DNA from 3 places in the Nocardiopsis sp. RV163 genome. Region 2 is predicted to be linked to each of the others. Evidence: riboswitches for the same ligand, from Rfam matches in the RefSeq annotation. Region 2 holds a riboswitch; each other region holds the start of a gene.
What was found. A riboswitch is a leader RNA that binds a small molecule or an ion and turns the genes downstream of it on or off. The one in region 2 is predicted to bind cobalamin.
Positions count from the first base shown of each region.

Region 1: linked by a shared signal. The riboswitch ahead of ABD54_RS18865 (ABC transporter substrate-binding protein) and the one ahead of ABD54_RS19920 (nitrite reductase) in region 2 are both predicted to bind cobalamin.
Region 3: linked by a shared signal. The riboswitch ahead of metE (5-methyltetrahydropteroyltriglutamate--homocysteine S-methyltransferase) and the one ahead of ABD54_RS19920 (nitrite reductase) in region 2 are both predicted to bind cobalamin.

Region 1 covers NZ_LEKI01000116.1:2,736-12,104, reverse strand. The annotation lists gene cobN (cobaltochelatase subunit CobN) at 1-434, opposite strand, end outside; gene ABD54_RS18875 (ABC transporter ATP-binding protein) at 431-1,297, opposite strand; gene ABD54_RS18870 (iron ABC transporter permease) at 1,372-2,388, opposite strand; gene ABD54_RS18865 (ABC transporter substrate-binding protein) at 2,385-3,428, opposite strand; cobalamin riboswitch at 3,487-3,701, opposite strand; gene ABD54_RS18860 (PPOX class F420-dependent oxidoreductase) at 4,018-4,449, shown strand; gene ABD54_RS18855 (carboxyl transferase domain-containing protein) at 4,687-9,369, opposite strand, start outside.
Region 2 covers NZ_LEKI01000128.1:1,693-11,061, forward strand. The annotation lists gene cbiE (precorrin-6y C5,15-methyltransferase (decarboxylating) subunit CbiE) at 1-1,185, shown strand, start outside; gene ABD54_RS19905 (cobalt-precorrin-4/precorrin-4 C(11)-methyltransferase) at 1,154-1,936, opposite strand; gene ABD54_RS19910 (precorrin-2 C(20)-methyltransferase) at 1,921-3,492, opposite strand; gene ABD54_RS19915 (precorrin-8X methylmutase) at 3,489-4,154, opposite strand; gene ABD54_RS19920 (nitrite reductase) at 4,151-5,062, opposite strand; cobalamin riboswitch at 5,137-5,284, opposite strand; gene ABD54_RS27455 (CsbD family protein) at 5,619-5,786, shown strand; gene nhaC (Na+/H+ antiporter NhaC) at 5,972-7,420, opposite strand; gene ABD54_RS19930 (PLP-dependent aspartate aminotransferase family protein) at 7,456-8,589, opposite strand; gene ABD54_RS19935 (FadR/GntR family transcriptional regulator) at 8,949-9,369, shown strand, end outside.
Region 3 covers NZ_LEKI01000016.1:63-9,431, reverse strand. The annotation lists gene ABD54_RS05085 (proteasome assembly chaperone family protein) at 36-962, shown strand; gene ABD54_RS05080 (quinone-dependent dihydroorotate dehydrogenase) at 959-2,119, shown strand; gene ABD54_RS05075 (polysaccharide deacetylase family protein) at 2,283-3,842, opposite strand; gene ABD54_RS05070 (polysaccharide deacetylase family protein) at 4,122-5,690, opposite strand; cobalamin riboswitch at 5,967-6,130, shown strand; gene metE (5-methyltetrahydropteroyltriglutamate--homocysteine S-methyltransferase) at 6,296-8,596, shown strand; partial or broken gene ABD54_RS05060 (DUF3558 domain-containing protein) at 8,868-9,369, opposite strand, start outside.

The DNA.
Region 1 (9,369 bases), on a different contig from region 2:
TCGCGTTCCGCGAAGCCCCACAGCGGGACGGGGGCGGGCGCCTCGAACCCCTCGCCGGTCAGCAGCACGGTGTCGGACAGGAAGGCGTGCAGGCGCGCGAGGTTGGCCGGGCCGCCCTCGGCCAGGTAGCGGTGGGCGTCGGCCGCCAGGCCGATCGGGACGGTGGAGTGCTCCATGAGTTCGGCGCTGGGCTGCTGCTCGCCGCCCAGGACGACCAGCGGTGTGCCCCGCTCCCGGACGGCGGCCAGGCCCGGCCACAGGTCGTGCGGGGAGCCGAGCAGCCGCACCACCACCAGGTCGGCGCCCCCGACGACGCCGGTGAGTTCGGTGTCGGAGGCGCGTGAGGGGTTGGCCCACGCGTAGGCGCGGTCGCTGGCCCGCGCGGAGAGCAGGTCGGTGTCGGAGGTGGACAGCAGTGCGATCCGTACCGTCATGGCCGGATTCCTCCCTCGGGGTTGGTGTTCCGTCGTCGGTCGGACCGCTCGGGTCCGGGGGTCGCCCGCGCCTCGGCGGCGGGGGCGTCACTGTGGCGCGGCGGCGCGGCGCCGCTTCGCAGGAAGCGGATCACCGGGTGCCCGGGCCCGGTCTCGACCTCGGCCCGGACCCCGTAGACCTCCTCGATGAGGGCGGGGGTCAGGACCCGCGGGGGCGCGCCCTCGGCGACGACGCGCCCACCGCGCAGCACCAGCAGCCGGTCGCAGTACATCGCGGCCAGGTTGAGGTCGTGCATGGCGATGACGGTGGTGACCGGCAGGCCCGCGACCAGTTCCATGAGGTCGAGCTGGTACTGGATGTCCAGGTGGTTGGTCGGCTCGTCGAGCAGCAGTTCGCTCGGCTCCTGGGCCAGGGCGCGGGCGATCTGGGCGCGCTGGCGCTCGCCGCCGGAGAGCGTGTGCCAGGACCGGTCGGCGATGGCGGTCAGGCCGGTGCGCTCCAGTGCCGCCGTGACTGCGCCCGCGTCGGCCGCGGACATGGGCGTCCAGGCGCGGCGGTGGGGAACGCGCCCCAGGGCCACCACGTCGCGGACGGTCAGCTCGGTCTGGGTGTGCGCGTTCTGTTCGACGGCGGCCACGCGCCGCGCCACCGCCCGGCGCGAGGTCCGGCCGATCTGCTCACCGTCGAGGGCGACCACGCCCGCGGAGGGCGCCAGGACCCCGGAGAGCAGCCGCAGCAGCGTGGACTTGCCGGAACCGTTGGGGCCGAGCAGTCCCACGGTCTGGCCGGAGCGCGGAGCGAGGGTGACGCCGTCGAGGACGAGCGCTCCGCCGATCAGGCGGCTCACCCGTTCGGCGCGCAGCCCGGCCGCGCCGGGCGCCTCGGTCGACGCGCCGCCTCGGTCGCGGGTCGGGGTTCGGGTCCGGTCGGAACTGATCACGTGCGCCTCCTGGCTCGGTAGAGCACGGCGACGAAGGCGGGCACCCCGATGAGGGAGGTCACCACCCCCACCGGGATCTCCTGGGGGTCCAGCGCGGTGCGGGCGACCGTGTCCACCCACACCAGGAAGACGGCGCCCGCCAGCGCGGTGACCGGCAGGAGCCTGGCGTGGGCCGCGCCGGTGAGCGCGCGGGCCGCGTGCGGCAGGACCAGCCCCACGAAGCCGATCGCCCCGGCCGCGCTGACCAGGGCCGCGGTGAGCAGCGCCGTGGCGCACAGCAGCACCATGCGGGCGCGGGCCACCCGCACGCCCAGGTTCGCCGCGGCCTCCTCACCGAAGGCGAACGCGTCCAGGGTGGTGGTGTGCGCCAGGCACACGGCGAGCACACCGGCCAGCACCGCCGCGCACAGCACCACGTCGTCCCACCCGGCGCCGCTGAGGGAGCCCAGCAGCCAGAACAGCACCCCGCGCGTGGTCTCGGCGTCGGCCGAGGTCAGCACGATGAACGAGGTCAGCGCCGAGAACAGCTGCATGGCGGCCACCCCCGACAGCACCACGCGGTCCATGCTCGCGCCCAGGGTGTGCGCGAGCAGCACCACCAGCCCGAAGGAGAGCAGGGCGCCGACGAAGGCGCCCGCCGACAGCGACACCACCGCTCCGCCCCATCCCAGCACCAGCACGGCGACCGCCCCGGTGGAGGCCCCCGAGGACACCCCGAGCACGAAGGGGTCCGCCAGCGGGTTGCGCAGCAGGGACTGCATGACCGCCCCGCACAGCGCCAGCCCCGCCCCGCACACCGCGGCCAGCAGGGTGCGGGGCATGCGCAGGTCCCACACGATGCCCTCGCGCAGCGGCGACAGACCGCTCTCCCCGAACCCCAGCCGCGCGGCGACCGACCTCCACACCTCGGCCGCGGTGATGTCGGCGGGGCCGATGGCCACCGCGACCGAGACCGACACCGCCAGGAGCACCAGTCCACCGCAGGAGAGCAGCGCCAGACGCGCACCGCTCACCGGCCGAGCCCGAGGCCGCGCAGACCCTCGGCGACCTGCTCGATCCCCTCGACCGTGCGGATCGAGGGGTTCATGGCCTGGCCGCTGAGCAGGACGTAGCGCTCCTCGCGCACGGCGGTGAGGTTGCTCGTGGCGGGGTTGGACTCCAGGAACGCGATCTTGGCGTCGGCGGACTCCGCGGTCTGGGAGTCGCGGGTCAGGTCACCGAGGACGATGACGTCGGGGTCGCGGTCGGCGACGGTCTCCCAGTTGATCTGGGGCCACTCGTCGTGGGTGTCGTCGAAGGCGTTCCGCGCGCCGACCGCGCGGGTGATGGCGCCGGGGGCGCCGCAACAGCCCGCGAGGTAGGGCGACTGGGAGTTGGCGAACCAGTACACGAGGGAGACGCCGGAGGCGTCCAGGTCCGAGGTGGCCGCCGCCACCCGCCCCTCCAGCTCCGCGATCAGCTCCTCCCCGCGCTCCTCGACCCCGAACAGCAGGGCCAGGTCGCGGATCTCGCCGTAGACGGCGTCGAGGGTGAGGGGCTCGCTGCGCGAGCCGTCTCCCCCGCTGTCGTTGTCCTTGCCGGCGGCGCAGTCGGTCGGGGAGACGTAGGCGGGCACGCCCAGCTCCTCGAACTGCTCGCGGGTGGCGACGCCGCCCGTGCCGAGCGTGGAGACGAAGGAGGCGGTCACGAAGTCCGGTTCGGCGTCCAGGACCACCTCGAAGGAGGGGGCGTTGTCGGCCAGGCGGGGAATGCCCCCGTTGGCCTCCTCCAGCCCCTCCATGATCGGATCGGTCCAGGTGGCGGTACCGACGAGGCGGTCCGCCAGCCCCAGGGAGAGCAGGATCTCGGTGCTGCCCTGGTTGAGGGAGACGACGCGCTCGGGCGGGGAGGCGACGGTGACCTCGTGCCCGCAGTTGTCGACCGCGGGGGCGGATCCGGTTCCGGCGGCGGACTCCGCCCCCTCGCCACCGCCGTCCGCGGGAGCGCCGCAGGCGGTCAGGGCCAGGGATGAGGCGAGGAGGAGGGGAAGAGGGTACAGGGCGCGGCGGAGCATGGGCATGCCTTGGAAGTCGGGGCTCGAACGCGGAGCCTGGCACGGGACGCCTCCGCGCACTCGACGCGGAGGGGCCAGCAGGTCTTCGGACTCGGGTTCGCCCGGACGGGGTGCCTTCCCAGGTCGGTGCCGCTTCGACGCCGTGGTCTCCGCGGCCTCCGCCCCAGTGGCGTGAGTACCCCGCCCGTCCCCCTCACCGCTGCGCGTCAGTTCCGGATTCGCACCGGATTCCCTGACCACGTACGTGGTACGACTGGCCCGGGCAGACTATCAAGGCCGCCTCGGCCCTCCGCCGCCGGAAGGCGCACAGGGGCCGCACCCGCGCCACCGCTCCGGCGCCCGCCCTGGTCATCGCGGTTCAGGGGGAGGCGTCGGAGTTCTCAGGCCGCGCCCTCGCCCCGGCCGAAGCGGACACGGGTGGCCCGGAGCGCCGGGCTGCGGGCCCGGTCGCACGGTCCCCGGCCCAAGGACACGGCGGTGTGAGCCGCGCGGCGAGGACCGAGCCGTCGCGCGTTCCCGGGGATAGGCTCGTGACCGGCCGCACACGGCCCCGCAGCACCAGCATCCGGCCGAGAGGGGTTTTTCGGAGATGACCGAGACGACGTTCGACCCGCGCGCACTGCTCGCCCGGAGCAGGCTCGGCGTCCTGGCCACCATCAAGGCCGACGGCCGCCCCCAGCTCTCCCCCGTCCAGCCCTTCTACGACGCCGAGACCGACCTGCTGCACGTCTCCATGACCGAGGGCCGGGCCAAGACCGCGAACCTGCGCCGCGACCCGCGCGCCACCCTGCAGGTCACCAGCGCCGACGGCTGGGCGTGGGCCACCGCCGAGGGCGTGGCCACCCTCACCGGACCCGGCACCGACCCGCACGGCCCCGAGGTCGATTCGCTGGTGGACTACTACCGCCTCGCCGCCGGGGAGCACCCCGACTGGGAGGAGTACCGGTCGGCCATGGTCTCCGACCGCAGGGTGCTCATGACCATGCCCGTCGACCACGTGTACGGCGAGAAGATCCGCTGACCGCACGGACGGGGCGGGGCCGCGGCCTCCCGCCGCACCCCCGCCCCGCGTGCGCGGCCCCGGGTTCCGCTTTTCAACCGGGCCTCAGCTCGGAGGGGTCCGTTCGGGCGCCCACAGGGTTCTGGAGGTGCCGGAGGCGGGTTCGCGAGGAACCGGCGAACCCGCCGTAGGCGCCGAAGGCCCCTGTTCTCCGGGCGCCCGAACACGGACCGAAGCGGAGGTCCAAAAAAACACTGCCTAACGCTTCATGCCGTGCTCGATCGCCTCGATGATGCGCGGCCGCATCTCGGCGGCGCTGATGATCGCGTCCACCGAACCCACCTCGACCGCGCGCTGGATGCTGTGCACCCGGTCGAACTCCGCGGCGACCTCGCCGAGCTTCTCCGCCCGCACCGAGGACTGCGTCTCCGCCAACCGCGCGTTGAGCGCGGCCCGCTCGACGCCGCTGGCCGCCGACACCTGCTCCTGGAGCCCCGTCACCCTCGGGTCGCTCGCGGTACGCGTGTTGACCTCACCGGCGAACACCACGGCCGCGGCCGGGGCCCCGCCCAGCACCGAGGCGAACGACCCCTCCAACGCGAGCACCGTCATGTTCGGGTTGAGCGCTTTGGAGAACACCACGAACGCGCCGCCGTGGTACCGCGAGATCACGCAGAACACGATCGGACCGTCGAAGTTGACGATCGCCCGCCCGATCTCGGCCCCGTACTCCAACTGGAGCTTGCGCAGCGACTCCGGCGAGCCGTCGAACCCCGACAGGTTCGCCAGCACCACCAGCGGCCGGTTGCCCGACGCCGCGTTGATCGCCCTCGCCACCTTCTTGGACGAACGCGGGAACAGCGTGCCCGCGGTGTAGGTGTCGGGCCCGTCGGTGGGCGGGAAGCCGTGCCGCGGCACCGACCGCGACTCGATCCCCACCAGGCACACCGGCCAGCCGCCGATGTGCGCGTCCTGCACCGCCGCCGTGTCGGCGTCGGCCATGCCCGCCCAGCGCTCCAGCACCGCGTGGTCCTGGTCCGAGAGCGCACGCATCACCGTGCGGATGTCGAAGGGCTTCTTGCGGTCCGGGTTGTGCTCGGCGGAGAAGATCTCGCCGACGGTCGCGAAGTCGCTGCCGGCCACCGCGTGCGGGAACGCCGAGACGTCGCGGTCGACCGGGTCCAGGGTCCTGGCCCGGCGCGGCCCCTCCTCCCCCGGCACGACGTAGGTGTGGTCGTAGTGCGCCATGAGGATCTCGCGGGCCGAGGCCAGGTTCGGCGCCCAGTACTGCGCCTGCCCGTTGGGGCCCATCACCCGGTCGTAGCCGCCGATGCCGAAGTTGTCCTCGGCCGAGACCCCGCCGGAGAAGTCCAGCGACTGCTTGCCGGTGAGCACCATCGCCGAGTCCGGCGTCATCACCAGGACGCCCTTGGTGTGCATGAGCATCGTCGCCTCGGCGTTCCAGTACGGCTGGGCGCCGACGTTGATGCCCGCGACCACGACGTTGATCTCGCCGCCGTCCTGGGTGAACTCCACGATCCGCTTGAGCGCGGCCGCGACCCAGTCCATGTTCTCGGTGCCCGAGGACATCGAGATCCGCGCGCCCGCCGACAGCGCGAACCACTCCAGCGGCACCCGCATCGACTCGGCCAGGTCCAGCGCGGCGATCACCCGCGAGCACTCGGGCTCCGAGAGGGCGCCCAGCGCCTTGGTCGGATCGCCCAGCAGCACCACGCGCGTGACCCCCTCGGGGTGGCGCACGGTCGGCGTGGTGACCACACCGGCCACGATCGCCGCGGAGTTGTGCCCGCGCGGCCGGTCCACCGGGACCAGCACGCCGTTGCCGTCCAGGTCGTACTCGGTGAAACCGCCGCCCGGACCCGACAGCAGACCGGTCAGCTCGTAGGGGTAGACGGTCCCGCGCCGGGCCGCGCGCAGCACCTTCTGGCGGTAGTCGTCCAGCGGCAGCACCGGCTCCGTCGAGGGCTCCTCGACGTGGACCCGCGCGTCCTGGCCCTGGTCCAGGCTGATGCGCACCGCGACCTCGGTCAGCTCACCGGAGGAGGTGCGCTGGCGGGCCAGGAACTGGACCTCCTCCAGCCCCGCCCCGGCCGTGGTCGGCAGCAGCCGCTGGACCAGCGTCTCCAGTTCCTCAGGGGTCAGCTCGGTCGCCGGCCACACGTACATCATGATGCGGTTGGTGTCGAAGCGCCGGTTCTGCGGACGCTGCGCCTGGATATTGCGGATCGCGTCCAGACACCCGGTGACCGTGTCCTCCAGCGCGGGCAGCGCGACCAGGCGCCCGTCCGCCTCGCGCAGCGGCGTCAGGTCGCGGACCTGGCCCATAGCGAAGAGGCGCTCGTCGGCCGGGTTGCTCTTGGCCACCGCCCGGAACAGGTAGATCTCCTCGTCGGCCGACGGCAGCCGGGTGAGGTCGAACTCACGCAGGCGCTGCAACTGCAGGCGCCGCGCGATCTGCGGGTGCAGGCCCCGGATCAGCCGGTCCTCGGCGAAGCCGTCCCCCTCGGGGCGGAAGGTGAAGTGGTGGTGCATCACCGCGCCGCTGGTACCGGCGACGGTGACGGTGACCCGGCGCACGCCCGCGGGCAGCGGGTGCTCGGCCAGGAGCCCGCCGAGCCGCACCGCCATCGCGTCGGCGTCGGGCTGGTCCTCCCAGGTGAGGTAGAGGTCGGCCACCAGGCCGTGCTCGGCCACGTCGGCGGCGAGCTCGCCGACCGCGCCGACGGCGCCGGGCAGGGCGGCGATGTCCACGGCGGTCGTGACCACACGCGTCGGACCGCCCGCGCCGTTGTGGTCGGCGGTGACGAACCGGCAGCCCCCGACCTCGCGCGCGGCGACCCCGGACAGCCCCCGGTTGCCGTAGTAGCGGCGGGTCAGCACCTCCAGCAGCGGGGCGTGGTCGCGCCCGACCCGCCCCATGCGCTGGCCGACCAGCCGCACCAGCGGCTCGGCGCTGGCCACCATGGCCTGGATCCGCTCCGCCCGGTCCGGCGCGTCCGGGTCGCGGTCCAGGTGGCGCAGGTCGTCGCGCACCGAGGCGTAGACCCGGGCCCGGTTGCGGCGCAGCAGCGGCTGGGCGAACCAGCGGAAGACCACACCGCGAGCCAGGTCCGACACCGCCGGGAAGCGCACCTGCGTGGCCTCCACGAGGTGCTCCAGTGCGAGCCCGGCGCGCTCGCTGAGCGCCTCCGCGGGCGGACCGCCAGCCAGCCAGCGGCGCAGCAGCTCCGACACGATCGCCAGCGCGGCGCCCGTGTTCTGCTGGGCCAGGAAGATCCGGAAGACCGAGGCCTCCAGCTCCGGCGTACGGTCCAGGTCCTCGACCCCGTAGTGGGCCAGGACCCGGGTGAGCTTGGCCCGGAAGCCCTCGCTCACCCCGGCTCGCTCCACGTCCAGGCTCTGCAGGTAGCTGTGGAAGAACTCGCGCGGGCTGTGCACCGAGCTGTGCGGCTCGGTGTCGAGCTCACCGCCCGGCTTGTTGCGGCTCAGCTCGCACAGGTCGGCGAACACGGTGAACAGGTCCAGCTCGCCCTCGACCGGACGCCCGCCCAGCTCGGCGCGGGCGGCCAGGTAGTCGGCCAGCACCCGCCCGCGGTCGTGCGGGTCGGCGTCGAAGCCCAGCAGCAGACCTCGCAGGTCCTGCAGGCCGCGCTCCACGCGCTCGGCCACGGACGCCTCACCGGCCTCCTCGGGCAGCTCGATCGCCACGGCCTCCGTGTCCGACTCCGCCTCCTCGGCGTCCCCGTCGGACAGCGGCTCCAACCGCATCAGCGGCGCACCGGTCTCGACCTGGCTGCCCACCGACACCGGGCACTCGCGCACCCGGGCGCGGAACGGCGCGCGCAGCACCGTCTCCATCTTCATGCTCTCCAGCACCAGGACGGGCGCGCCGGACTCGACCTCGTCGCCCACCGCCAACGGCGTCGCCACCACCAGGGCGGGCGCCGGGGAGCGGAGCACACCGCCCTCGTCGCGGCTGATCCGGTGGGTGACCCCGTCCACCTCGACCAGGTGCACCGGCCCGTGCGTGGCCGACACCAGCCGGAACCGGTGGCCGTTGACCACGATCTGGCCGCTGTGCGCGTCGAAGCGCTCGACCTCCACGTCCGCCGGGTGCACGTCACCGCCGCCGGAGACGCCGACGCGGAACCGCCGGTCCCCGACGCGGGCCACGCTCACCCGGTAACCCACGCCGCGCAGCTTCAGGTCCAGCGGACGGCCGCTCTCGTGCTGCACCTGCGGGCGGCCGCCGTGCGCGGTGGACAGCAGCCGCTGGCGGCTGACCTCCTCCTCGTCCCGGTAGGCCTCGATCGCGGCCGCGGCCAGCGCGACCGCGGAGTGGCGGTGGCTGACCAGGCGCCCCTGGGCGCGCACGCGGTCGATCCAGCCGGTGTCGGCGCTGGCGTCGATCACCTCGGGCTGGTCGAGCAGGTCGAGCACGAAGCTCTTGTTGGTCGCGCCGCCCTCGATGATCACCGTGGTCTCGGCCATCGCGCGGCGCAGCCTGCCCAGCGCCTGCTCGCGGTCGCGGCCGTAGGCGATGACCTTGGCGATCATCGAGTCGAAGTCGGCCGGGATGGTGCTGCCCTCGCGCACACCGGTGTCCACGCGCACCCCCGGACCGGCGGGCAGGGAAAGGCGCGCGATGCGGCCCGGAGCGGGCGCGAAGTCGCGGTCGGGGTCCTCGGCGTTGAGCCGGGCCTCGACGGCGTGGCCGGACTCGACCGGCTGGGGGCCCTCCAGCTTGCCGCCGGCGGCCACGTGGAGCTGGAGCCGGACCAGGTCGGTGCCGGTGGTGATCTCGGTGATCGGGTGCTCGACCTGGAGGCGGGTGTTGACCTCCAGGAACGCGAACAGCCTCTCGCCCGGGTGGTAAAGGAACTCGACGGTGCCCGCACCGCGGTAGTCCACGGCCAGCGC
Region 2 (9,369 bases):
GTCCTGGCCGCCGACACGGTGCTGGGCGGGCGCAGGCACCTGGCGATGCTCCCCGACCGGCCCCGGCAGCGCCGCCTGGCCTGGCCCTCACCCCTGCGCGAGGGACTGCCGCCTCTGCTGGCCTCGCTCGACGCCGCCTCCGCCGGCCCAGCTTCCACCGACAGCGCCTCCCCTGACGGCCCCTCCGCCGTGGCGCTGGCCTCCGGCGACCCCCTGGTGTCCGGCATCGCCACCACCCTGATCGACCTGCTGGGCGCGGACGCCGTGCGGGTGGAACCCGCCGTCTCCTCCGTCGCCCTGGCCCGCGCACGCATGGGGTGGCCCGCCGAACGCTGCGCGGTGGTGGGCCTGGTCGGCCGCGACCCCCGCCTGCTGCTGCGCCAGCTCGCCCCCGGCCACCGCGTCCTGGTGCTCTCCTCCGACGGCGCCACCCCCGCCGCGGTCGCCGCCCTGCTGGTCGGCGCGGGCTACGGCGCCAGCCGGATGACCGTTCTGGGCGACCTGGGCGCGGAATCCGAGTCGCGTCTGGAGACCACCGCCGACCACTGGCTCGCCTCACCTCCCGGCCCGGTGCCCCCGCTGCACGTGCTGGCCCTGGAACTCCTGGGCCCGCCCGGCCACGGCCTGGTCGCGGGGCTGCCCGACGACGCCTTCGAACACGACGGGCAGCTCACCAAGCGCGACCTGCGCGCCTCGGCGCTGGCCCGCCTGGCCCCCTCACCGGGCCAGCACCTGTGGGACGTGGGGGCTGGCGCGGGGTCGGTCGGCGTCGAGTGGATGCGCGCCCACCCCTCATGCACCGCCACGGCGGTGGAGGCCCACCCCGAACGGGCCGCGCGGATCGGCCGCAACGCGGGCCGCCTCGGAGTTCCCGGCCTGGACGTGGTCACCGGCCGCGCGCCGGACGCGCTGGCCGGGCTGCCCGCGCCCGACGCGGTGTTCGTCGGCGGCGGCGCGACCCGGCCGGGCGTACTCGACGCCTGCCTGGGGGCGCTGCGCCCGGGAGGCCGGATCGTGGTGCACGGGGTGACGCTGGAGACCGAGCACCTGCTCGCCGACGCCCACCGGCGCCACGGGGGCGAGCTGACCCGGATCGCCGTCGAGACCACCGCGCCCATCGGCGCCTTCACCGGTTGGACGCCCGCCCGCACGGTCACCCAGTGGTTCCTGGCGGCGGGCCGCTGACCCGCGGCCTGGCCGGGTCGTAGAGGTAGGACTCACCGCCCGCCCCGGGATCGAGCGCCCGCCCCACCAGGATCACCGCCGCCTGCCGGAACCCGGCCTCCTCCACCGCGTCGGCCACGGTGGAGACCGTGCCGCGCAGCACCGCCTCACCCGGCTGGCTGGCCCGGTACACCACGACCACCGGGCAGTCGCCGCCGTACTCGGGTTCGATCTCGGCCATCAGCTCGCGCACCCGCCGGATCGCCAGGTGCAGCACCAGCGTTGCCCGGGTCGCGGCGAACGCGGTCAGCGACTCGGTCCCGGGCATGGCGGTCGAACGGGAGCGCGTGCGGGTCAGCACCACCGACTGGGCGACCAGCGGCACGGTCAGCTCCCGCCCCGCCAGCGCCGAGGCGGCCGCGTACGCGGGCACCCCGGGCGTGACGTCCCACGGAACGCCGTGCGCGTCGAGCCTGCGGGTCTGCTCGGCCAGCGCTGAGTACAGCGACGGGTCCCCGGAGGTGAGCCGTACGACGTCGCGGCCCGCCGCGTGCGCGGAGACCAGGCGGGTGGTGATGCGGTCCAGGTCCAGGCCCTGGGTGTCCACCAGCTCCGCGCCGGGCGCGCAGTGCGTCAGGACCTGCGGGTCCAGGTAGGTGCCGGGGTAGAGGACCACGTCGGCCCCGGCGAGCATGCGCGTGGCGCGCACGGTCAGCAGGTCGGCGGCGCCGGGGCCCGCGCCCACGAAGTGCACGGTCACGGTTTCACCCACCTGGGGGTCCACACGCGGCCCGCCCCGGTGACCCGGGTTCCGGACGCGCCGACGATGAGCAGGCAGCGCATGTCCACGGCGGCCGGGTCGAGTTCGCCCAGGGTGGTCACCGTCAGGGACTCGCCTTCGCGGCCCACGTCGCGGCCGACGACGACCACGGTGTCGGGTTCGCGGTGCTCCAGCAGGATCCGGCGCGCGGTGACGATCTGCTCGGTCCGGGACCGGGAGGCGGGGTTGTAGACGGCCAGCGCCAGGTCGGCCTCGGCGACGGCGCGCAGACGCCGCTCGACCACCTCCCACGGCTTGAGGCGGTCCGACAGGCTCATCACCGCGAAGTCGCCGCCCACGGGGGCGCCCGCGCGGGCCGCGACCGCCTGGACGGCGCTGACCCCCGGCAGCACCCGGACGGGCACGTCCCGGTAGGCGGGTTCCTCGGCCGCCTCGAACACGGCGGTGGCCATGCCGAAGACCCCGGCGTCCCCGCCGGAGACCACGGCCACGCGTTCGCCGCGCCCGGCCAGATCGAGGGCGAACCGGGCGCGCTGGAGTTCGACGGTGTTGCCGGAGGCGTGCCGGGTGAGCCCGGGGCGCTGCGGTACCCGGTTGACGTAGGGGCCGTAACCCACCACGTGGTCCACCTCGGCCAGCGCCGCGCTCGCCTCGGGGGTGAGCCAGCACTCGGGGCCCGGGCCCAGGCCCACGACCAGCAGTTCGGCCGCCGGTCCGGTGGTCGCGGACTCCGGTTCCGCCGCCGGTCCGGCGGAACCGGGCCCCGCTTGGGTCGTCTGTGCCGTCTGCGTCCGCGCGGCCTCGCCGACCTTCCGGGAGCGCGTTCCGTTGCGGCTGTCCCCGGTCACCAGCACCAGGGAGAAGTAGGGCACCGACGCCGGGTCCACCTCGGCCGCCGGCAGCCGCCGCTCCCCGCCCATCGAGGCCCGCTCCACGTACACCGCGTGTTCCAGCCGCCCGGCCGCGGCCAGGGCGCGGCGCACCGCCGGGAAGGTCCGGCCCAGTTTCATGACCACGGCCGCGTCGGTGTCGGCCAGGCGGCGGGCCAGTTCCGGTTCGGGCAGGGTTCCGGGCAGCACGGTGAGCACGTCGGTCTGCCGGGCCAGCGGTGCGGCCGCGGCGGCCGTGGCGGCGGCGAACGCCGGGACGCCCGGCACGATCTCGGTGGGGTAGCGCTCGGACAGCCGGTCGTGCATGTACATGTACGACCCGTAGAACAGCGGGTCGCCCTCCGAGAGCAGGACGACGTCGCGCCCGGCGTCCAGGTGGGCGGCCAGCCGGGCGGCGGACTCCTCGTAGAAGTCGGCCAGCGCCCCCGCGTAGCCGCCCGGGTGGTCGGTCGCCCCGGTGGTCACCGGATAGGTCAACCGCTCCTCGACCGCCCCGGCCGGGATCAGGGCGTCGGCGATGCGGCGGGCGTTGGACTCCTTGCCCGCACCCGCGTGGTAGGCGACGACGTCGGCCGCGGCGATGAGCCTGGCCGCCTTGAGGGTGACCAGCTCCGGGTCGCCCGGTCCGACGCCGACGCCGTGGAAACGGCCGGTCATTCCTCCTCCTTGGCGAGTGCGTTGAGGGCCGAGCAGGTCATCGCCGAACCCCCACGGCGGCCACGCGCGGTCACGTAGGGGACGTCGACGCCGTGCCGGTCGCGCAGCTCGGTCAGCGCCTGCTTGGACTCGGCGGCGCCGATGAAGCCGACCGGGCAGCCGACGATCGCGGCGGGGCGCGGCGCGCCGTCGATCAGCATCTCCAGGAGGTGGAACAGGGCGGTGGGCGCGTTGCCGACGGCGACCACGGCGCCGTCGAGCAGCGGCTCCCACAGCGACACCGCGGCGGCCGTGCGGGTGGTGCCCCACGCCCGGGCCAGGCCGGGCACCCGTTCGTCGCCCAGGAGGCAGAGCACCTCGTTGTCGCTGGGCAGGCGGCTCGCGGTCACGCCTGAGGCCACCATGCGCGCGTCGCACAGGATCGGCGCACCGGCCCGGAGGGCGGCGCGCGCCGCGGGGACCAGGTCGGGGTGGACGACGAGGTCGTCGGCGAGGTCGACCTGGCCGGTGCCGTGGATCATCCGCACGGCGAGCCGCTCGGCGTTGGCGGGCAGGTGGTCGAGCCGGGCCTCGCGCCGGATGGTGGCGAAGGAGTCGGCGTAGATGGCGGGCCCGTCGTCGACGTACTCGTAGTGCCGGTTCGGTCTTCTGGGGGAGGTCACCGCGCCTCCCCGGGAACGATCCCGTGTCTTCCGGGAACGAGTACGGCGCGCCACGGCGTGACGACGAGTTCGCCGGATCCGGCCTCGACGGCTTCGGCGGCGAGCGCGTCGGCGGCGGTCCGGTCCAGGCCCTCCTCGGGCACGGGGACGTGGCGTCCGATCCCGGGCAGCGGGCCGTGCGGCAGCGGCGGCGCGGGTTCGGGCAGCCCCGGGTCGGGCGGAGCCGGGTCGGTCAGGGGCGAGGGGAGTTCGGCCACGTGCCAGGGGGCGTCGGGGCCGTCCCCGCGCAGCTCCAGGAACCGGTCGGCGAGGCGCACGAGCGCGGCCGGGGCCTCCTCCAGCGGTGTCAGCGGGCCCCAGTGCTCCCCGACCCTGAGCTGGGCGGTGTGGGCGTCGAGGGCGACCGCCCCCAGGTCGCAGGGGCGCTCCAGCAGGTCGCCGCTTCCGTCGTCCAGGGCGAAGAGGAAGCGGCCGGGAAGGGCGGCGCGGCGCGGTTCGGCGCACAGCAGCCCGTCCAGCTCGGCGGCCACGGACCGCAGGTCCGCCCTTCCGACCCCGAGCCCCGTGCGGGGGGAGACCATGACGTTGCGGACCAGTTCGTGGGAGGGCGAGGGCAGCAGGCCTGTGCCCTCCAGGGCCCGGAGCGCCTCGGGGGACAGCCGCTCCCCGTCTCCGGGCAGGGCGCGCAACTGCACGTTGGCCCGGCCGGTGACGTGGATCCGGCCGTCGCCGTACTCCTGGGCCACGGCGGCCAGGGCGCGCAGCGAACGGGCGGGAAGCCTGCCGCCGACGAGCCGGAGCCGCACCAGCAGCCCGTCCTCGGCGGGCCAGGGCCGCAGGGCGCCCGGGCAGCGGTCGCGCCGGGCGCGGACGGTGGGGGATGGGGATGGGGAACCCATCGGGGACATGCGCGTCCTTCTGGTCAGGGACCCGTTCGCGGGGTCCTCGGTCGACCTGGCGGCCCGTCACCGCCAGCGCCAGCAGGTCTTCGGACTCGGGGTCGACCGGTGCGGAGCGCCTTCCCGGAGCGTTGCGCTCCAGTGGCTGTCCCGGGGAACCGAGTCCCCGGGGCGTGCCCGCCCGTCACCCTCACCGCTGCGCGTCAGTCCCGGATTCGCACCGGGTTCCCTGCCCCACGAGGTGGAGTTCTACTGGCCCGACGAGGGTACCGTTCCCCTCCCCGGCCAGGTCCGGGGGCCTTCCCCCAACGGCTGCGTGCCGTTGCCCAGCGCGGCTGTCCGCGCCCGGGGGCGGCCCGGAAGGGGGTTCGCGCTCGGTTTCCGGGTGCGGCGGCGCGTGTTTTCGGTCCGTGTTCGAGCGCTACGTCGGCGGCGGGGGCGGGTGTGGAACGTTCCGAGGGCTTTGCGGGGATTTTAGGGTTTCCTGTTTCGGGCAGTGGAACGGGCGAAGGGCGGTTCGCAGCAGTACGCCGCTCCTCACGGGAACCACCCAAGGAGGAAGAGCATGAGCGCCACCGAGAAGGGCCGCAGCCAGGCCGAGATGGTCAAGGGCAAGGCCAAGGAGACCACCGGCGAGGCCACCGGAAACGACCGCATGAAGAACGAGGGGCGCGCCGAGATGGCCAAGGGGCGCCTGCGCCAGGGCAAGGAGGACATGAAGAAGGGCCGGTAGGTGCCGCCTTCGCGGACGGCCGCGGACGGGCTCCTGCGAGCGGGCGCCTCCCGGCCGGACGGGGAGGGCCGCGAGCCCCCGCCCCGCCGGGGCCGCCGATCCGGCCGCCCTCATGTCCGAGGGGAGCGGAGCACGTGCGGGGCACGTGCTCCGCTCCCCTTTCGCGTGGCCGCCCCGGGCGGGGCTTACGTCGTGGAGCGCTCCTGCTCCGGTTCCAGGCGGCGGATGCCGAAGCCCCGGGTCAGCGGCGCCAGGAAGGCGATCAGGGCGGAGAACAGGAAACCGCCCCAGTTGAACACCGCCCACGGCAGGAACTCGAAGTTGGCCACGCCCAGGGTCGTGGCGAAGAAGACCCCCGACACCGTCCAGGGCATGAGCACCTCGGTGATCGTGACCGAGTCCTCCATGCTGCGCGACAGGTTGACCGGGTGCAGGTTCCTGGCCCGGTAGGCGTCGCCGTAGACGTCCTTGACCAGGAAGTACGTCACCAGGGCGTTAGATGTGCCGTTGATGATGGTGAAGCCGGAGAGCAGGGTGGTGAGGATGAGGCTGCCGGTGGACCGCAGCCTGGCGATGAGCCCCTCCAGCAGTACCCGCAGCACGCCCGACTTCTCCAGCGCCGAGGCGAAGAAGAAGGCGCAGAAGACGAAGAACGCCGAGTTGTACATCGAGTACAGCCCGCCCCGGTTCACCAGTTCGGCCAGGACGTCGGAGACCTCGTCCCCCCGAGGCAGCATGTCGGTGGTGAAGCCGGAGACGACCGCCGCGAACAGGTCGCCCACGCTCGCCCCCTGGACCAGCAGCGCGATCAGCAGCGCCGTCATGGAGGATGCGAACAGCACGACCAGCGGCGGTTTCCTCATGATGGACCCGGCGAGCACGACCACCGCCGGGATCAGCAGCAGCGGGTTGAGGGTGAAGAGCCCGTTCAGCTCGGTGACGACCTCGTCGATACCGCCCAGGCCGGCGGGCGGGGTGGTGATGGTGGTGCCCGCGAGCAGGAAGACGACGGCGGCCAGCACCGACGAGGGCACGGCCGTGTAGAGCATGTGCCGGATGTGCTCGTACAGGTTGGCGCCCGCCGCGAGCGAGCTCATGTTGGTGGTGTCCGACAGCGGCGAGAGCTTGTCCCCGAAGTAGGCGCCGGACACGACCGCGCCCGCCGTGATCGCCAGCGACGCGTCCATCGTCTGGGCCACCCCGATCAGGGCGACTCCGATCGTGCCGCCCGAGCCCCAGGAGGTGCCGGTGAAGGTGGAGACCAGCGCGGTGGCCAGGAAGGCCAGAACGTACAGGTAGGACGGGTCGATGAGCTCCAGGCCGTAGTAGACCATGAGGGGGATCGTTCCGGCGATCATCCACGAGCCGATGAGCATGCCGATGCTGAGCAGGATCAGGACCGCGGGCAGGGCGCTCCTGAGCTTGTCGCCCATGTTCGTCAGCACGTCGTCCCAGCGCACGCCGTGCCAGAGCGCGAAGAGGGCGAACACCACCCCCGCGAAGATGAGCATGAGTTCGGCGGGGTACTTCAGGACGCCGATGCCGCCGACCAGAATCGCGACGGTGATGACCACGGGGACGCACGCCGCCGCCACGCCGGGTCGGCGGACGTGTTCGTCCGGGGGGTTAGCCATCTACTTTCCTCTCGGTGATGACCGCTTTCGGTCTTCTACAGTGCGGTGAAGGCCCTTTCGAGATCCTCGATCTGGCTGTCGGACCCCTCCAGGCCCACGGAGAGGCGGACCATTCCGGGGGAGAAACCCTTTTCCCGCAACGCCTCCTCGTTTCCTGGCCTGACGGGGGCGGTGACCAGGCTTTCGTAGCCGCCCCAGCTCGCGCCGATCCGGAACAGCGAAAGACGGTTGACGAAGGCCGCGACCTTCTCGAAGGAGGCGTCCTTCAGGTCGAAACTGAGCAGCCCGGAGAAACCGCTGAACTGGTCCCTGATCAGGGGGTCGTCGGGCCGGTGGTCGTGGTGGGGGTGGTGGACCGCCGCCACCTCGGGCCGGGTCGCCAGGTAGTCGACGACCCGCACGGCGCTGCGCTCGTGCTCGGCCATCCTGATCGGCAGCGTCCGCAGCCCGCGCAGCACCATCGACGCCTCGACGGCCGACATGACCGAGCCCAGGAGCTGGAACCCCGTGTAGAAGAGGTCGCGCACGAAGGAGGCCGGGCCGATCACCGCCCCGCCCAGGACGTCGCTGTGCCCGCCGATGTACTTGGTGCACGAGTGGACGACGATGTCCACCCCGGCCAGGATCGGCTTCTGGAAGAGCGGTGTGGACCAGGTGTTGTCCATCACGGTCCAGACCCCCCTGGCCCGGGCGGTGCGGGTGATCGCGGCCAGGTCCAGGACCTTCATCCGCATGGTCCCGGGGCTCTCGACGTAGACCAGCGCCGTGTTCTCCCGCAGGTGGGGCTCGATGTCGGAGGCGCCGTCGGGGAGCACGGTGTGGTCGATGCCGAAACCGCGCAGGTGCTCGGCCATCTCCAGGGCCGGGCCGTAGGTGCTGTTGACGAAGAGGACGTGGTCCCCAGCGCGCAGCAGGCTCATCAGAACGGCGCTGATGGCGCCCATTCCGGAACCGAAGCACTTACATGCCTCGCCGCGCTCCAGAAGGGCCAGCCTCTCCTCCAGAAAGGCGACCGTGGGATTGGCGCCGCGGCTGTAGACGTACCTCTCGTGTTCCTGTTCCTGCTCTTCGATGAACGCCTCGAACGAGGGTTTGGTGAAAATGCTGGTCTGGAACACCGGAGGCGCGACAGCGCCGTGGACGTTCTCCGCCCCCTCCCACGCGCTCATGCAGATTTCCCTGTCGGACCTGTCCACCGTTGTCCTCCGGTCGGCTCGTGGGCGCGGCCCTGCGGGTGCGGTGGGGGAGGGTTTGCGACCCGCCGCCGCGCCCGCCGCCGCCCGTGCGCGGGCGGCGCCCGCGCTCGTGTCGGTGCGGTCGGCGGCCGCCCGTGGTGGGACACACCGCTCGCACGCGTGCTCACGGCAGGGCCGCGCGGTCGAGACGACGCGGGGCCGGTGCCGGTGCGGTCATCTTGTAGTACAAGCTGCTAGGTAGTCAATGGGGTGGCGCAGACCCGTCCGCGGGCCCCGGCGTCTGTACGCTGAGGATTCGGCACATCCCTCCAGCGAAGGACGAGGCGTACACGATGGGATCAGCGTCGCCGGAAACCCAGGGCGAAGGGCTCGCGGGTCGGCCCCAGCCGCGGCACGCCCGACCGAACTCGCTGACCTCGCAGGTCGTCGCCTTCGTGGAGGAGTTGTGCGTGGGCCCCGACGCTCAGCCGGGCAGCCAACTGCCCTCGGAGAAGGAACTCGCCGAACGCTTCGGGGTGAGCCGGGTCGTGCTGCGCGAGGCGCTGAGGACCCTGGAGGCCAAGGGCCTGATCCACCGCCGCCAGGGCAAGCCCGCGGTCATCGCCTCGCCCAACGCCCTGCCGGTGGAGAACTTCGTGGCACTGTCGGTGCTGCGCGACCGGCGGGCGCTGATGGAGTTCACCGAGATCCGCAAGGCGCTGGAGGTGCACGGAGCCCGGCTGGCCGCGCAGCGCGTCGCCGGGCCGGAGGAGG
Region 3 (9,369 bases), on a different contig from region 2:
CTGTGACCCCGACCAGTTTTGGAGACGAGAACCCGGTGCGTGACTCCGCAGATCTGTACGAACTCCACCCAGGCTTCGAGGATGTCGCCGGACTGGCGATGCTGGTCTGTCTGGACGGCTTCGTGGACGCCGGACACGCCGGGCGCCAGATGTTCACGTCGCTGTTCGACCGGTTCACCGCGGAGGAGGTCGCGACCTTCGACGTCGACCGCCTCGTGGACTACCGCTCGCGCCGCCCGACGATGACCTTCGTCGAGAACACCTGGACCGCCTACGACGCGCCCAAGATCGCCCTGTACCGGATGCACGACGACGAGGGCGCCCCCTTCCTGGTCCTGCACGGCCCGGAGCCCGACCGCGAGTGGGAGGCCTTCGCCGCCGCCGTGGGCAGCCTCGTCGACCACTTCTCCGTCACGCTCTCCGTCAGCGTCCACGGCATCCCCATGGCGGTCCCGCACACCCGGCCGGTCACGGTCACCCCGCACTCCACCCGCCCCGAGCTGGTCGAGGGGCACACCCCGTGGATCGGCCGCGTCGAGGTGCCCGGCAGCGCCACCTCACTGCTGGAGTACCGGCTCGGCGAGCGCGGCCACGACTTCGTGGGCTACGCCGTCCACGTGCCCAGCTACCTGGCCCAGGCCCAGTACCCGCGCGCGGCCATCGCCGCCGCCGAGTACGTGGCCGGGGCCACCGGCCTGGCCCTGACCACCACGGACATGGAGGAGGTCGCCGCGGCGACCGACGTCGACATCGCCGAACAGGTCATGGCCTCCGAGGAGATCCAGCGCGTCGTGACCAACCTGGAGCGCCAGTACGACGACATCATGTCCTCGCGGACCGACCCCCAGGAGCGTCCCACGCTCCCGCTGGCCGACGACGACGCCCAGCTGCCCACCGCCGACGAGCTCGGCGCCGAACTCGAACGCTTCCTCGCCGAGCGCGAGGGCGACGGAAACGGATGACCGTGTTCTACCAGATGCTCTTCCGCTCGGTCCTGCGCCGCATGGACGCGGAGAAGGTCCACAGGCTCAGCTTCGCCGCCCTGCGCGGCGTGACCTCCCTGCCCGCCGTGGCCTCCGCCATGAACGGGGTGCTCGGGCCCCGCGAGCCGGAGCTGACCGTGCACGCCCTCGGGCAGGAGTTCCCCGGCCCGCTGGGGCTCGCGGCCGGTTTCGACAAGAACGCGCAGAGCCCCTCCGGGCTGGCCGCGCTCGGCTTCGGCTTCGTGGAGGTGGGCACCGTCACCGCCCAGCCCCAGCCGGGCAACCCCCGGCCGCGCCTGTCCCGGCTGGTGGCCGACCGCGCGATCGTCAACCGCATGGGCTTCAACAACGAGGGGTCGGCACTGGTCGCCGAACGCCTCCACCACCGGCGCGGCGGCCGCCGTCCCGTGCTCGGCGTCAACATCGGAAAGACCAAGGTCACGCCCGAGGAGGAGGCCCCCGCCGACTACGCCCTCAGCGCCCGGCGCCTGGCCCGCTACGCCGACTACCTGGTGGTCAACGTCAGTTCGCCCAACACCCCCGGACTGCGCAACCTCCAGGGCGTGGAGCAGTTGCGCCCGCTCCTGGCCGCAGTGCGCGAGGCCCTGGCCGAGGCCGGTCGCCCGGACCTGCCGCTCCTGGTGAAGATCGCCCCCGACCTCGCCGACGAGGACGTCGACGCCGTCGCCGACCTCGCGCTGGCCGAGGGGCTCGACGGCGTCATCGCCACCAACACCACCATCTCCCGCGAGGGTCTGTCCACCCCCGCCGAGCAGGTGGAGGCGGCCGGTGCGGGCGGCCTGTCCGGCGCCCCCCTCAAACGGCGCTCCCTGGAGGTACTGCGCCGCCTGCGCGCCCGCGTGGGCGACCGGGTCACCCTGATCGCCGTCGGCGGCATCGAGACGCCCCTGGACGCCTGGTTCCGTATCCGCGCGGGGGCCAGCCTCGTGCAGGGCTACACCGGTCTCATCTACGGCGGCCCCCTCTGGCCCCGCCGGATCAACCGCGGCCTCGCCCGGCTGGTGCGGGCCTCCGGCCACCGCTCCATCAACGAGGTCATCGGAGCCGATGTCCCCGCCCCGGCTGCCGACGGCGGTCATGGGTCGGACCCCGCCGCGGCCACCACCGGGGGCTGAGCCCGCACCCGGAGCCCGCACGCGGACCCGGCACCGACGAGGCGGTCGCGGCCCGCCGCCCGGGGCCGCATCCACCGCCGAGGGGCGCGGCGCCACCGCGCGTACGCGGCGGCCGGTGGACACCCCACCGGCCGCCGACGCGCGTACCGGTCCTCCCCGGACCTCAGGAACCGGCGGGCGCGGACAGCCCCTCGGGCGGGTAGCTCTCACCGGCCTCCGGCCCTTCGTAGACCTGGCTGACGGTCGCGAACTCGTACCCGTCGGCCCGCAGCCGCTCGATGATCTCGGGGACCGCGGCCAGGGTCGGTTCCAGGGTGTCGTGCAGCAGCACCACGCCCCCTGGCCGGGCCCCGCCCACCACGCTCTCCACGACCTCGTCGCGGCTCATGCCGGTCCAGTCCTCACTGTCCTGGCTCCACAGGATCTCGGCCATGCCCTGGCGTCCGATCTCCTCCAGCACCTCGGGCGAGCTGTCGCCGAACGGCGGCCGGAACAGTTCCACGGTGTGCCCCGTCTGGCGGCGCACCATCGCGCCCACCGCGGCCACCTGGTGGACCAGCTCCTCGCCCTCGAAGGACTCGGGCATGCGCTCGTGCAGGTGGTTGTGGCTCCCGATCTCGTGCCCCTCCGCGTAGATCTGACGCGTGACGCCGGGCCGGGTCAGCGCCGGGTTGCCGTTGAGGAAGAAGGTGGCCGCCACCTCCTCCTCCGCCAGCAGGTCCAGCAGCCGCGGAGTCGTCGCGACCGGTCCGTCGTCGAAGGTCAGCGCGATGCACTTGGCCTCGGCGCAGTCCAGGTCGGGGTCTCCCGCCGAGACCACCCCCGGCACCCGAGGCTCGGCCGGCGGCTCGCCGTCGGGAGCCTCCACGGTCAGCACGGGCTCCTCCGCCATGGCGGCTTCCCGCGCCCGCTCGCCTAGGCCGGACAGCAGGGGCTCGGCCTCCTCGGCGGGCACCACCGCGACCATCCGCCCCGGTGCCGAGGACGGTGTGTGACCCTCCACGGCCGGGGACAGGTCCCCGTCGTCGAACTCCACCACCAGGTCCCCGTCGGCGTTGAACCCCATCGAGTCGTAGGTGCGCATCACCGGGTGCAGCACCCCCGCGTCCACCGCCTCCTCGTCGGCGAACGAGGCCCGGACGATCCCGTTGAGCTCCCGGAGCGCCGCGTCGTCGGCCAGTAGCTCCGTGGAGTAGGCGGTGTGGCCGGTGGACGTGTCGTACCAGTACGTCCCGTACCCCTTGCGCAGCCCGTGGAAGTCCTCCTCGGTGCGCACCAAGCGCACGCCCAGAACCCCGTTCCCGGCGGCGACCACTTCCCAGTCGACGCCCAGGTTCACCGGGTCCCGGCTTGCGCCCCGGTAGTCGCGCACCTCCTGGTCCACCCGGGCGGCCAAGTCCTCGGCGAAGGCGTCGGCGCCCGCGAACACGGGGTAGGCGACGTCGATCGTGAGCCCCTCGGGCCTGTACGGGTGGTCCCCGAAGTCGGAGGCGTCCCCGCGCCACTCGGTGACCCCGTCCCCCGGCTCCGCCGCCACCACCGTGATCAGTTCCGGGTCCTCACCGCCCCAGGAGGTGATCCCCCCGGTGCCGCACGCGGCCAGGGGCAGGACCAACGCGGCCAGTGCCGCCCCGGGCCACCGGGCTCTGCGCTCCCACTGCCGGTTCCCTCCGGCCCCGCGGCAGGGGACGGCCTCGTTCGGGTGGACTCGAGTCGACGACAACACCGGACTCCCTCATCCCTCAGCGGGTGGCCAACACGGCTGTTGCTGGGAGCAACATAGGGGACGCCCCCGCCCGTCCCGGGGCGGTGACCACATGTGGTCACCGCCCCGGGACGGGCGACGCACCGGAGACCGGCAACGCCCCTGCGGGGCGCCCTACCGGCACCGCCCGGCGCCCTCACACGGCTCCGCGCCCAGTGTGTCCCACCGGCCGCGGCCCCGAAGCCCTCCCGGGACCATCCTCACCCGGAGAGCCCGCCGCGCCGTGACGCCGCGCCCTCAGACCCCTTCGGAAGCCTCCTCGGCCCCCTCTGAGGGCTCGGCGCTCTCCTCCGGGGCGTCGGGGACCCCGTCCACGTAGGTCTCGCCGGGGGTCGTGGTCCCCAGCAGTTGGGACACCGTGACCATGGTGTACCCCTGATCGTGCAGTTCCCGGATCGCCGTGCGGGAGGCGTCGACGGTGGTGCCGTGGATGTCGTGCATGAGGATGATCGCCCCCTCCGAAGCGCCCTCCAGTACCCGGTCGTGGATCACCGGGGCCTCGCGGTCCTTCCAGTCGAGGGTGTCCACGCTCCACAGGATCTGGGCCAGGCCCATGTCCGCGGTCACCGAGGCCACGCCCTCGTCGGACGAGCCGTAGGGCGGACGCATGAGGTCCATGGTGTAGCCCGTCTCGCGGTACACCAGCGCCTGCACGACGTCCAGGTCCGCGCGCACCCCTCCCGCGCCCAGACCGGCCAGGTCGGGGTGGTTCAGGGTGTGGTTGGCGATCTCGTGCCCCTCGGCGTAGGCGCGCCGCACCGTGTGCGGGTGCTCCATGACGGGGTTGCCGGTGACGAAGAACGTGGCCCGCGCGTCGTACTCGGCGAGGGCGTCCAGCAGTTCGGGGGTGCGTTCGCCGGGGCCGTCGTCGTAGGTCAGCGCCACGCACTTCGTGTCGGGGTCGGAGCAGTCGACTCCGGGGTCCACCGCGGGCACCTGCCCGGGCACGGCGCCCTCCTCCCGGCCGTCCTTGTCGGCCCGGGGCGGGGCGGCGATGGAGAAGTCGTCCACGCCCACGGTCGCGGCGTCGCGCACGCGCAGGCCCAGTTCGGACAGCAGCCCTTCGACCTCACCGGCGGGGACCACCGCGCGCGTTCGGCCCTCCTGCGCCGGGGCGACCTGCCCGGCGTCGAACTCCACGACCAGGTCCCCGTCGGGGTTGAAGCCCACCGAGTCGTACAGGGAGCCGATCGGGTGGATGACGTCGGGGTCCGCCGGGCCCTCCCCGCCCTCCCCGCTCCCGACGGCGCCGCGCACCAGGCCGTTGAGCTCCTCCAACTGCTCCTGGCCGCCGACCAGCGCCGCCGAGGGGTGGTGCGCCGCGGTCTCTGTGTCGTACCAGTAGGTGGTGTAACCCTCCCGGGACCCCTCGGAGTCGGTCTCCACGCGGGTCACGCGGACCCCCAGCAGGCCGTCGCGCGCCGCGGTCAGGTTCCATCCCGCCTCGAAGGAGACCGCGCCGGGGTTGGCCGCCTCGAAGGCGCGCACCTCGTCGGTCAGCTCACGCTCGAGGAAGTCGGCCAGCGGCTCGGCGTTGGGTATCACCGGGTAGGTCACCGAGACGGAGATCTCCCCGTCGTAGGGAAGTCCGGCCTCCTCCACGCCCGACACGGCGGCCGGGTCCACCTCGGTGAGCCCGTCGGGCTCGCCTGAGGCCGGGGGCGGCGGCTCGCTCTCGGAGAGCGGCGCTGCCCGCGTCCGCGGCCCGGGCTCGGGCTCCCCGGAGGAGCTGGTGGCCAACAACACCATGCCCGCCAGGAACGCCAGGGCTACCACGACCGTGATCAGGGGGTGGTCCGGTGCCATGGCCAGGCGGGACTGCTTATTCACGAGGGAATCTCCACGTTCATCGCTCAGACGAACGTCCGCGGGGAGCAGAGAGGGCTCACCCGCGCAACGCTTGACTTCGTGTGTGACGCCGACCTGAGGACGGGGGTTCTCACCGTCCTGGCCGGGCGCATGGGGCCGCACGCCGGGTACAGGGGCGAAGGGGGCCTCCCTATACTTGCAGCCGTGGAAGGTACATGATCCACCCCCGCGTCCCGGGTCCGCCCCGGAACGAACGGGGCGGAACCATGTCGCAAGAGGGAACCCGGTGCGAGTCCGGGACTGCCCCGCAGCGGTATGGGGGAACGAACGTCGCCATGGGCACTGGTAGTGCCGGTCGCCGAGACCGGAAACCGGGAAGCGGCGGCCAGTAGGAGGAGCGGTGTCCGCACCGCCCGCGCCCCCGAGTCCGAAGACCTGCCTCCACCCGGCGACGCGCCCGCGGCGCCGGTGGTCCCGCGCCCCGAGGGAGGGCCGGAGGCGGTGGCAGGTCCGGTGCGCGCCCGCGGCGCGTCCGTCGGCGTGCACGCCCCTCTTCTCCTCCCCGAGGCCGGTACCCGGCTTTCGACGAGGGAGAGAAGCTGATGACCACGACCCCCGCGCCTTCCGCGGCCCCGGGCGGACCACGCCCCTCCGTGCGCTCGACGGTGCACGGCTACCCGCGCATCGGCCCCGACCGCGAGCTCAAGCGCGCCTGCGAGTCCCACTGGAGGGGCCGCACCACCGCCCGGGAACTGGACGAGGTCGCCGCCGGCCTGCGCCTGGGCGTCTACGCCCAACTGCGCGAGGCCGGTGTCGACGACATCCCCTCCAACACGTTCTCCTACTACGACCACGTGCTGGACACCGCGGTCCTGTTCGACCTGGTCCCCTCCCGCTTCGCCCCGCCCGCCGCGGCGCCGGACCGCGAGGAGGAGCTGCGCCGCTACTTCGCGCTCGCCCGCGGCGAGCAGGGCGCCCCTCCGCTGGAGATGACCAAGTGGTTCGACACGAACTACCACTACCTGGTCCCCGAGCTCTCGCCCGGCACCCGTCCCCGCCTGGTGGGCGACAAGCCCGTCGCCGAGTTCCGCGAGGCCGCCGAGGCGGGCTTCCACACCCGCCCGGTCCTGGTCGGCCCGCTCACCTTCCTGCTGCTGGCCAAGCCCGCCGACGGCGCCCCCGAGGGCTGGGAACCCGTCCGGCTGCTCGACCAGCTCCTGGACGCCTACGCCCAGCTGCTCGGCGACCTGCGGGCCGCGGGCGCCACCGAGGTCCAGTTGGACGAGCCGATCCTGGCCACCGATGAGGGCCGCGCCGCCGTCGGCCACCTGGAGTTCGCCTACCAGCGCCTGGGCGCGGTCACCGACCGGCCCTCCCTGCTGGTGTCCACCTACTTCGGCTCCATCGGCTCCGCGGCGCTGCGGGTCCTCAAGGAGTCCGCGGTCGAGGCGGTCGGCCTGGACCTGGTCACCGACGACGAGGGCGTGGACGACCTGGTGCGGATCTCCGGCCTGGGCGCCACCCGCCTGGTCGCGGGCGTGGTGGAGGGGCGCAACGTCTGGCGCACCGACATCCCGGCCGCCGTCGCCGCGCTCGGCACCCTGCTCGCCCTCACCGACGAGCTGACCGTGAGCACCTCCTGCTCCCTGCTGCACGTGCCCCTGGACCTGGACTCCGAGACCTCCCTGGACCCCGAGCTGCGCGCCGCCCTGGCCTTCGCCCGGCAGAAGGCCCGGGAGACGGCCCTGCTCGGCCGCGTGCTGTCCGAGGGGGCCGAGGCCGAGTACACCGGACGCGGCGGCGTCCGTCCCCCCGCGTTCACCGACGCGCGCGTGCGCGCACGCCTCGACGCCCTGGGCCCGGACGCCTACGAGCGCCCGCGGGAGCGCGGCAGGCCCGCCGAGACCCCGCTCACCACGACCACCATCGGTTCCTTCCCCCAGACCGCCGAGCTGCGCCGCGCCCGCGCCGCGCACCGCAGGGGGGAACTGGCCGAGGACGCCTACAAGGCCGTCCTGCGCGAGGAGATCGACCGCGTCGTCGCGCTCCAGGAGGAGATCGGCCTGGACGTGCTCGTGCACGGCGAGCCCGAGCGCAACGACATGGTCCAGTACTTCGCCGAGCAGTTGGAGGGCTACGCCACCACCGAGAACGGCTGGGTGCAGTCCTACGGTTCGCGGTGCGTGCGCCCGCCGATCCTGTTCGGCGACGTCTCGCGCCCGGCGCCGATGACGGTCGAGTGGACCACCTACGCCCAGTCGCTCACCGACAAGCCGGTCAAGGGGATGCTGACCGGTCCGGTCACCATGCTCGCCTGGTCGTTCGTGCGCACCGACCAGCCGCTGGGCGAGACCGCCCGCCAGGTGGCCCTGGCTCTGCGCGACGAGGTCGCCGACCTGGAGCGCGCCGGGATCCGCCACATCCAGGTGGACGAGGCGGCCCTGCGCGAACTGCTGCCGCTGCGCTCGGAGCACCGGGCGCGGTACCTGGACTGGGCGGTGGGTTCCTTCCGCCTGGCCACGTCGGGGGTGTCGCCCTCCACGACCGTCCACACGCACATGTGCTACTCCGAGTTCGGGCTGATCGTCGGCGGCATCGAGGCGCTGGACGCCGACGTCACCAGCGTGGAGGCCGCACGCTCGCGCATGGAGCTGGTGCGGGACCTGGGTGAGCGGGGTTACAGGCGCGGGATCGGCCCGGGCGTGTACGACATCCACTCCCCGCGTGTGCCCTCGGTGGAGGAGATCGAGGGGGCGCTGCGGCTGGCGGTCGCGCACATCGACGCCCGGAACCTGTGGGTGAACCCCGACTGCGGCCTCAAGACGCGCGGTTACGCCGAGGCCGAACAGGCCCTGCGCAACATGGTCGAGGCGGCCCGCCGGGTGCGGGCCGACCTGGCGTGAGCCCTGCGGTGTTTTTTGGACCTCCGCTTCGCTTCGGTCCGTGCCCGGGCGCCCGGGGAACGGGAATCGGGTTGAAGCAGGCACAGTGGCGCCTCCGGTGAGACGGCTCGTTCCTCGCAGCCTCACCTCCAGCCCCTCCAGAACCCCGTGGGCGCCCGAGCCGGCCCCCACAAGCTGAGGCCGATTCAAAAAGAGTCCCCAGGAGGCTGAAACGCGGGAGGGGGCCGCGGCGAACGCCGCGGCCCCCTCGTACCGTGTCCGGTCAGCCGCCTCAGGCGCCGACCAGGGCCAGCGCCTCCGCGCCGGCGTTGAGCATGATCTCCTCGACGTTGTCGGGCATGACCAGGTCCTCTGCGGAGGCGTCCTCGGTGAAGGGCGGGTGCATCTGGTACTGGACCCGGATGTTGAGGTTGGCGCTGCGGACCACCAGCGTGGCCTCGGGGATGTCCTCACCCAGGAAGTCGTACTTGGTGAGGACGTACTGGGCCTCGTCGCCGAGGTCCACCTCCTTGTCCTCCTCCACGTTCGCGGCGTCGTAGAAGGTGTTGTAGTCACCCTCGCCCCTGAGCTCCTGCACCGCGGTCTGGAAGTCGCTGGTGGCGGCCTCGACGGAGTCGGCGGCGGAGTAGGGGACCTGGTAGCTGATCTCGAACATCGCGTAGCTCTCGGAGGGGTTGCCCTCCGGGGCGGCGCCTTCGAGGCTCTCGCAGTAGGAGTTGTTGTCCTGGACGTACTTGTCGCCCTCGTCCTGGATCAGGAAGTCGGAGAGCACC